Regions from separate parts of the Kitasatospora brasiliensis genome, predicted to be linked through region 2. Evidence: riboswitches for the same ligand, from Rfam matches in the RefSeq annotation. Region 2 holds a riboswitch; each other region holds the start of a gene.
The links. Region 2 has a riboswitch for cobalamin ahead of QWJ13_RS00350 (CoA-acylating methylmalonate-semialdehyde dehydrogenase). Riboswitches for the same ligand answer to the same signal wherever they lie in the genome.
Positions count from the first base shown of each region.

Region 1 (2,192 bases), 490 kb from region 2:
ATGGTGCCGATGATGAAGGCCACCGCGATCGACAGACCGGTGATGGTCAGGTTGTAGTACACCTTCCGCACCGGGTTGGCGAAGGCCCACTGGTACGCGAAGTTCATGAACGTCCCGTCCAGGGTGTCGAACAGGCTCATCCCGGCCGCGAACAGCAACGGCAGGCAGACGATCGCGTACCAGGGCAGCCCCGAGGCCGCGCCCGAACCGGCCATCACCATCAGGGTGACCTCGGTCGCGGTGTCGAAGCCCAGGCCCAGCACCATCCCCACCGGGAACATCTGCCCCGGCCGGGTGATCGAGCGGGTCGCCCGGTTCAGCACCCGGGCCATGAAGCCCCGCGAGTCCAGGTGCGCCTCCAGCTCCTTCTCGTCGAACTGCCCGGCCCGCATCGCCCGGAACACCTTGAGGATGCCGAGCAGCGCCGCCAGGTTGAGCGCGCCGATCAGGTAGAGGAACACGCCGGAGGTGGTCGTCCCGACCACGCCGAGCCACTTGTGGGTGGTCGACTCGTCGTCCATCAGGGTGTTCGCCAGCTGCGCCCCGCCCGCCACCAGGGCGGCCATCAGCACCACCATCGAGGAGTGCCCGAGGGCGAACCAGAAGCCCACCGAGACCGGCCGCTTCCCGTCCGCCATCAGCTTGCGGGTGGTGTTGTCGATCACCGCGATGTGGTCGGCGTCGAAGGCGTGCCGCATGCCGAGGGTGTAGGCGGTGATGCCCAGGCCCACCCCGAAGACCTGGGTGCCGACCTCGTACTTCTCGGGTGCGACCAGGAAGATCAGGGTGCCGAAGGCCACCACGTGCATGGCCAGGATCACCCCCATCAGCCCGACCGTACGGACGGTGTCCTCGCGCCGCCACGCGAAGGTGGGCAGCACGGAGGGGGCCGGCTTGGCGCCGCCGGCCACGGTTTCGGGCAGGGTCATCTGCGGATCACGCTCCAGCACCTCGTGGAATACCTCGTGAGATGCCGTGGCCGGTCTCCTGGCTTACGGGACACCCGTACCCGCCTTCCCAGGCGCGAGGCGCCCAGTGGCTTCATGGGTACCGGCGACGCTCCTCCACGGGCGGAGGAACGACCCGATCACAGTGGCGAGGGCCGCTCCGGGCTGGGACCCCTGAGGGTCCGTCACCGGTCTTCCCGAGCACCACGGCGGGCAACACGGTAGGGGCCTCACCCGACCCGTGCAAGGCCCCAGACCTGCGCAGGTGTCCGGAATCACAGAACGCCGCCGGACGCGGACGCCCGCACGCGTCCCGTACATCCGGCCGACCCGATCTCCGGAAGGGCGCGCCGCCGCCGGGCCCGATGAGTACGATCATGGTGTGCCGTCCCACCCCCACGTCTGGCCCGCCGACCGCTGGAACACCCGGCCGGTCAGGGCCCGCGTGCTGGCGGTCGCCCGCACCCTCACCTCGGCCACCCGGGTCCTGGACGTCCTCACCCTGCTGAGCCCGGACGGCGTCGAGCGGTACTTCACCGTCAACCCCGGCTCCGCCTTCGCCGACCGCGCCCTGGACGAGTACCTGCACGGCCTGCCCGGCTTCACCGTGCTGGACTGGGAGGACGCCGTCCGCCGCCGCTTCGACCTGGCCGTCGCCTGCGCCGTCCACTCCTCCATGCACCGCCTGGACGCCCGCCTCGTCGTCCTCCCGCACGGCGCCGGCTACAACCGCCTGGTCACCGAGTCCACCGGCGACGCGGTCAGCGCCGCCGGCCTGTCCCGGAACGAACTCACCCACCGCGGACGGGTGTTCGTGGACGTCCTCGGCCTCTCCCACCCCGAGCAACTGGACCGGCTGCGGGTCTCCTGCCCCGAGGCGCTGGACGTCGCCCGGGTGGTCGGCGACCCGTGCTTCGACCGGATGCTCGCCAGCCGGCGCTCCCGGGACGGCTACCGCGCCGCCCTCGGCGCCGTCGACGGGCGGCGGCTCGTCGTCGTCAACTCCACCTGGAGCGAGCACTCGTTATTCGGCCGCCGCCCCGACCTCCCCCAGCGGCTGGTCCGCCGGCTGCCCGCCGACGAGTACACCGTCGCCGTGGTGCTGCACCCCAACATCTGGAGCCGGCACGACCCCGAGGCCCTGCTCGACGGCGCCCGCCGGATGGGCCTGCGCCTGATCCCGCCCCACCAGGGCTGGCAGACCGCCCTGGTCGCCGCCGACCTCCTGATCGGCGACCACGGCTC
Region 1 covers NZ_JAUOOW010000001.1:576,270-578,461, forward strand. Annotated here, with positions in the region: gene nicT (Nickel transporter NicT) at 1-929, opposite strand, end outside; cobalamin riboswitch at 961-1,171, opposite strand; gene QWJ13_RS02590 (hypothetical protein) at 1,330-2,192, shown strand, end outside.
Region 1: linked by a shared signal. The riboswitch ahead of nicT (Nickel transporter NicT) and the one ahead of QWJ13_RS00350 (CoA-acylating methylmalonate-semialdehyde dehydrogenase) in region 2 are both predicted to bind cobalamin.

Region 2 (2,192 bases):
GCCGACCACCACGCGGAGGAGCGGGCGCTGCTCGCCGAGCACATCGTCGCCTACCGCATCGACGGGCCGCTGCTGTTCGCGGCCGCGCACCGCTTCCTGCTCGAATTCACCGAGGCCGCCGAGGCCGACGTCGCGATCCTGCGGATGTCGCGGGTCAGCGCGATCGACGCCAGCGGCGCGACCGTCCTCGGCGACGCCATCACCGCACTCCGGCGGCGCGGCACCCTCGTCCTGGTCTCCGGCATCCGCGACGAGCACCAGCGCCCGCTGGACGCCCTCGGCGTGCTCGACCCGCTGCGCGCCGACGGACACGTCTTCGCCACCACCCCCGAGGCCATCGCCCACGCCCGGGCCCACCTGCACGACCGGGCGGCCCTCGTCGGCCACGGCGTCGGCCGGAACCCCCGCTGACCTCCTCACCCGTCCCGTAGATCGCCCTCGAACATCCTGGATAAGCTGAACTCATGAGCGACAACCTTCCCCCGTGCCCGCAGTGCTCCAGCGAGTACACCTATGAGATGAACGCCCTCATGGTCTGCCCCGAGTGCGCCCACGAGTGGGTGCCCGGCGGCGCCGACCAGGCCGGGGCGCCGGTCGGCGAGCGGGTGATCAAGGACGCTGTCGGCAATGTGCTGAGCGACGGGGACACCGTCACCGTGGTCAAGGCGCTCAAGGTCAAGGGCAGCGTCTCCGGCATCAAGGCCGGCACCAAGGTGCGCAACATCCGCCTGGTGGACGGCGTCGACGGGCACGACATCGACTGCCGCATCGAGGGCTTCGGCGCGATGCAGCTCAAGTCCAGCGTGGTCAAGAAGGCCTGACCCGCGGGGCTCGGCCGTCCGAGGCCGTCCGAGGCCGTCCGAGCCCCCGACGACGAGCACGGAGGAATCCCGTGGGTGCCCAGGCGCCCGCGGGATTCCGGCGTTTCACGCCGTTTCACGCACCCTGGCCAGGTTCGCCGGCTGTCGCCCTGGACTTACTAGGACGTCCAACTATATGGTCGATGGCAGGTCCGCGGTGTCAGGGAAGCCGGTGTGAGTCCGGCACGGTCCCGCCACTGTGACCGGGGAGTCCGTCCTCATGCGACAGAGGGCCACTGGCAGCCAGCCGGGAAGGCCAGGGGGCGGGCGTGGATCCGGGAGTCAGGATACCGGCCGCGGATGGTTCGTGTTTTCCACGAGGATGGAGACGACACGCATGACTCCGGGCCGCTGTTCCCGCTCCGCTGCCGTGCTGCCGACCGCCGGAGCCCACTGCTTCTGACGGTTCGTCAACTGACCCACCCCGCACGGTCGATGTGTCGATCTGTGCGCGGTGGTGCGCTCCATTCCTCCTCTCCCGAATCCTGACGAGAGAAGGAACCGATGGTCCGTGAACTGACCCACTTCGTCGGCGGCAAGCACACCGCCGGGACGTCCGGCCGGTACGGCGACGTCTTCGACCCCAACACCGGCCGGGTGCAGGCCCGGGTGCCGCTGGCCGACCGCGCCGAGGTCGATGCGGTGATCGCCGACGCGGCGCAGGCCCAGCCCGAGTGGGCGGCCTGGAACCCGCAGAAGCGGGCCCGGGTGCTGCTGCGCTTCCTGCAACTGGTGGAGCGGGAGAAGGCGGACCTCGCCCGGCTGCTCTCCGCCGAGCACGGCAAGACCGTGGCCGACGCCCACGGGGACCTCCAACGCGGCCTGGAGGTCGTCGAGTTCGCGGCGGGCATCCCGCACCTGCTGAAGGGCGAGTTCAGCGACAACGCCGGCACCGGCATCGACGTGTACTCGATGCGCCAGCCGCTCGGCGTGGTCGCCGGCATCACCCCGTTCAACTTCCCGGCGATGATCCCGCTCTGGAAGGCCGCGCCCGCGCTGGCCTGCGGCAACGCCTTCGTGCTCAAGCCCTCGGAGCGCTGCCCCTCGGTGCCGCTGCGGCTGGCCGAGCTGTTCCTGGAGGCCGGGCTGCCGCCGGGCGTGCTCAATGTGGTGAACGGCGGCAAGGAGGCCGTGGACACCCTGCTGGAGGACCCGCGCGTCCAGGCGCTCGGGTTCGTCGGATCGACGCCGATCGCGCAGCACGTGTACGCCACCGCCGCCGCGAACGGGAAGCGGGCGCAGTGCTTCGGCGGCGCCAAGAACCACCTGATCGTGATGCCGGACGCCGACCTCGACCAGGCCGCGGACGCGCTGATCGGCGCCGGGTACGGT
Region 2 covers NZ_JAUOOW010000001.1:88,615-90,806, reverse strand. Annotated here, with positions in the region: gene QWJ13_RS00360 (SulP family inorganic anion transporter) at 1-411, shown strand, start outside; gene QWJ13_RS00355 (zinc ribbon domain-containing protein YjdM) at 465-821, shown strand; cobalamin riboswitch at 999-1,173, shown strand; gene QWJ13_RS00350 (CoA-acylating methylmalonate-semialdehyde dehydrogenase) at 1,365-2,192, shown strand, end outside.

Region 3 (2,192 bases), on a different contig from region 2:
CCAGTCCGACCACCTGCCCGGCGGCGGCCGCCAGGTTCACCTCGTGGACCAGCCGGGTGCCGGCCAGCTCCACCGAGACGGCGTCCACGGCGAGGTCCTGGGCTTCGGTCGTCCCGTTCATCGGCCGGCTCCGAAGGCCTGGCCGCGGCGGCGCATCAGCAGCAGGAAGGCGGGCACGCCGAGCACCGCGGTGAACACCCCGACGGGCAGTTCGGCGGGCGCCAGCAGGGTGCGCGACGCGATGTCCACCCAGACCAGCAGCAGTGCCCCGGCGAGCGGCGCGATCACCAGCACCCGGCGGTGCCCGGCGCCGACCAGCATCCGGGCCAGGTGCGGCATCAGCAGCCCGACGAAGCCGATCGCCCCGCTGACCGCGACCACGGTGCCGGTGACGGCGGCGGTGACCACGAACAGCTCGCGGCGCAGCCGGTCCGGGTCCACCCCGAGCGAGGCGGAGGTCTCGTCGCCCATGGCGAGCGCGTCCAGCCGGCCGGCGGCGCACTGCAGGTAGGCCAGGCCGGCCAGCACGGTGGCGGCGGCGAGCGGCACCTTGCCCCAGGTGGCGCCGCCGAGGCTGCCGAGCAGCCACATCATGGCGTCCCGGGCGGCCTCGCCGCGGTCGGCGGCGAAGACCATCAGGGTGGTGGCGGCGGAGAAGCCGTAGGACAGGGCGGTGCCGGTGAGCACCAGGCGCAGCGGGGTGAGCCCGTACGCGGTGCGGGCGGCGAGGTAGACCAGTGTCATCGCGGCGAGCGCGGAGCCGAAGGCGGAGGCGGAGATCGCCCACACCCCGAGCGAGGCGAAGGCGCCGAACAGCAGGACGGCGTTGGCGCCGACGGCCGCGCCGGAGGAGATGCCGAGGACGAAGGGGTCGGCCAGGGCGTTGCGCACCAGGGCCTGGACGGCGACGCCGCAGGCGGCCAGTCCGGCGCCGACCACGGCGGCGAGGATGGTGCGCGGCAGCCGGATCTGCCAGACGATCGCGTAGGCGGCGGCCTCGTCCGCGTCCAGCCGACCGCCGGTCAGTCCGGCGCCGAGCAGCCGCAGGACGTGGGGCAGGTCGATCCCGGAGGAGCCGAGGGCGACCCCGCAGACCAGCGAGAGCAGCAGGGCGACGGCGAGGCCGGCGGCGAGCGGGGCGACGGGTGCGCGGCGGGTGGGCGGGCCGGCCGCGCGGTCTGCGGGCGCGCGGTCCACGGAGGGGCGGTTCACGGGTGCGCCTTGCCTCGGGCCGCGGGTGCGCCGGGGCGGGCGCGCGGGCGTGCCGGGGCGCCGTTCCCCTCGCAGTCCGCGGCGAGTTGTCGGGAGGTCGGCGGCCGAGGGCGATCGGGCTGGCGTGGCCGTCCGGGCTGGTACGGGCCGCGCTCACCGTTGCGGGTCAGCGCCGGATTCACACCGGACTTCCCCCTCGGACGCCCTGGCAGCATAACAGCCGCTCAGGGCATTCAACCCTTACCGATGGCGGGTGGGACGTGAACGCACGACCGCCCCCGTCCGGTGGTCCGGACGGGGGCGGTCGGGTGGCGACTCGTCAGGCTCAGGCCTGCTTGGTCTCCCAGAAGATCTTGTCGACCTCGGCGATCAGGTCCAGCAGGGCCTGGCCGGTGGCCGGGTCGGTGGACGCCTTGGCGGCCGAGGCGGCCTTCAGGGTGTCGTTGATCAGCTGGTGCAGCTGCGGGTACTTCTCGAAGTGCGGGGCCTTGAAGTAGTCGCTCCACAGCACCGAGATGTGGTGCTTGACGGCCTCGGCGCGCTGCTCCTTGATGATGATGGCGCGGGCGCGGAAGTGCGCGTCCTCGTTGGCCTGGTACTTCTCCTGGGTGGCCTTGACGGACTCGGCCTCCAGCTTGGCCTGCGCCGGGTCGTAGACGCCGCACGGCAGGTCGCAGTGGGCGTGGGCGGTGGCGCGAGGTGCAAACAGACGAGAGAACATGGGAGTCCTTCCTTAGATCGTCTTCCCGCGCCCGAGATTACCCTTCCGCCCTCCCGGATTCGCGATCGGGCGGTGGGCCTAGGGCAAAAGGCGGACCGGGAACCATGTCATTTCGGACATCGAACGGATGACGGTCCGTACGGCAGACTGGGGGTCGGCCGAGCGGGAGGAGGAGTCGTGGCGCGGAGCACGCGACCGGAGGGCAGCGCACTGCCGTTCGGGCTGGTCGACGTGGCGGGGCCGTCGATGGTCCCGACCC
Region 3 covers NZ_JAUOOW010000005.1:339,108-341,299, reverse strand. Annotated here, with positions in the region: gene QWJ13_RS21070 (ABC transporter ATP-binding protein) at 1-121, opposite strand, end outside; gene QWJ13_RS21065 (FecCD family ABC transporter permease) at 118-1,212, opposite strand; cobalamin riboswitch at 1,319-1,449, opposite strand; gene sodN (superoxide dismutase, Ni) at 1,538-1,933, opposite strand; gene sodX (nickel-type superoxide dismutase maturation protease) at 2,180-2,192, shown strand, end outside.
Region 3: linked by a shared signal. The riboswitch ahead of QWJ13_RS21065 (FecCD family ABC transporter permease) and the one ahead of QWJ13_RS00350 (CoA-acylating methylmalonate-semialdehyde dehydrogenase) in region 2 are both predicted to bind cobalamin.

Region 4 (2,192 bases), on a different contig from region 2:
GAAGGTGACCCGGCCGGGAGCCAGGTCCCGGACCAGGACCGGCCCGGACTCCCGGGCGGCGGTCGCCGGACGGACCAGCCGCTCGGAGGCCCGACGACCGACCACCAGCACGGCTGCCCCGACCGCGGCGGCCGCCACGACGGCGGCGGTTCCCCAACGCATCTCGCTCCCCTGCTCTGTTGTTCACGTGCTCCGCTGTTCACGTGGCCTGTTGCTCACGTGCCCCGCTCTTCACGTGCTCCGCTGCTCACGTGCCCGCTGCTCACGGACCGGACGGTGTTCGTGCACCAGTTCACCGGCATACCGCCCGCCCGGCCACCGGACTGGGCCGTTCGGGTCACCGGGGGCGGCCCGACGACATGGGAAGAGGCACCGGGGAGGTGCCGGAAAGGTGCTGAGGAGGCGTCGGAAACGAACGGTGCGTCGGTGACGATCCCACCGGCCGTCAGCCCCGCCCGCGTGTGACCAACCCCTCCGTGACCTCGGTTGACTCCCGCTTCGAGCCCGTGATGGGATCCTGAGGCCAAACGGAGGCATGGAGAGGAAGCCGGTGGAATTCCGGCGCGGTCCCGCCACTGTCACCGGGAAGCACGCTCGGAACAACGCCACGGCGGCCGTCGAAGGCCGCTGGAAGGCTCCGGGAGTGCGTTCGACCCGGAAGCCAGGAGACTCTCGCCCCCGTCACGTCGATCCAGGGCGCGGACCCTGAGTGAGGACACGCACGCGATGCAGGCTGCCCCGCCCTGCCGGACGCCGAGCTGCCTTCCGCCGTGCGGCCGATGACCCCGCTGACGCCGTCTCCACGCCCGCTGGTGCCTGCTCCCCGCCCACTGGCGCCTGCTCCGCGCCCGCTGACCCGCGCCGTCGCCTTCGCACTCGGCGCCGTCGCGGGTTACGCCGCCGACGCCCGCTTCGCCGACCCCCGCCGGGGCCACCCGGTGGCCGTCTTCGGCAGCGCCGCGACCCGGCTGGAGCGACGGCTGTGGCGCGACGACCGGGCCACCGGCGCCGGGTACACGGCGCTGTGCGTGGGCGCGGTCGCGGCGGGCGCGCTCGCCATGGACCGTACGGTCGGCCGACGCCCGCTGGGCCGGGCGGCGCTGGCGGCGGCCGCGACCTGGACGGTGCTCGGCGGCACCTCGCTGACCAGGGAGGCGCGCACCATCGGCCGTTCGCTGGCCGCCGACGACCTCGCGGCCGCCCGGGAGCGGCTGCCGCACTTGTGCGGACGGGACCCGAGCGCGCTGGACGGGCAGCAGATCGCCCGGGCGGTGGTCGAGTCGGTCGCCGAGAACACCGCCGACGCCGTGGTGAACGCGCTGACCTGGGGCGCCCTGGCCGGCACCCCCGGCCTGCTGGCCTTCCGCGCCGTCAACACCCTGGACGCGATGGTGGGCCACCGTTCGCCGCGCTACGCCCGCTTCGGCTGGGCCTCGGCCCGGCTGGACGACCTGGCGGGCTGGCCCGGCGCCCGGCTGACGGCGCTGCTGACGGTGGCCGCCGCGCCCGAGCCCCGGACCGCCTGGCGGGTCTGGCGCCGGGACGGCTCCGCGCACCCGAGCCCGAACGCGGGCCAGGCGGAGGCGGCGTTCGCCGGCGCGGTGGGCGTCCGGCTGGGCGGGACGCTCCGGTACGGAGAGCGGGTGGAGGACCGGCCGGTCCTGGGCGCGGAGCTGCGGCCGGTGACGGTGGACGACATCGAGCGGGCCTGCGCGCTCTCCCGGCGGGTGGGCGCGCTGGCGCTGGGCACCGCGGTCGCCGGGCACGTGCTGCTGCGCACGCTCCTGAAGAAGAGGGGACGGGTATGACGAACGCGCTGCTGGTCGCTGGGACGACCTCGGACGCGGGCAAGAGCGTGGTGACGGCCGGGATCTGCCGTTGGCTCGCCCGCCAGGGCGCCCGGGTCGCGCCGTTCAAGGCGCAGAACATGTCGCTCAACTCCTTCGTCACCGCCGACGGCGCGGAGATCGGCCGCGCCCAGGCGATGCAGGCGCAGGCCGCCCGGGTGGAGCCGGAGGCCGCGATGAACCCGGTGCTGCTCAAGCCCGGCGCGGACGGTCGCAGCCAGGTGGTGCTGCTGGGCCGGCCGGTCGCCGAGGTGGGCGCGCTGGACTACCGCGAGCGCAAGCCCGTCCTGCTGGAGCGCTCCCTGGAGTGCCTGGCCGATCTGCGCCGCCGCTACGACGTGGTGG
Region 4 covers NZ_JAUOOW010000006.1:300,244-302,435, forward strand. Annotated here, with positions in the region: gene QWJ13_RS24145 (alpha/beta hydrolase family protein) at 1-162, opposite strand, end outside; cobalamin riboswitch at 541-672, shown strand; gene QWJ13_RS24150 (cobalamin biosynthesis protein) at 813-1,808, shown strand; gene QWJ13_RS24155 (cobyric acid synthase) at 1,805-2,192, shown strand, end outside.
Region 4: linked by a shared signal. The riboswitch ahead of QWJ13_RS24150 (cobalamin biosynthesis protein) and the one ahead of QWJ13_RS00350 (CoA-acylating methylmalonate-semialdehyde dehydrogenase) in region 2 are both predicted to bind cobalamin.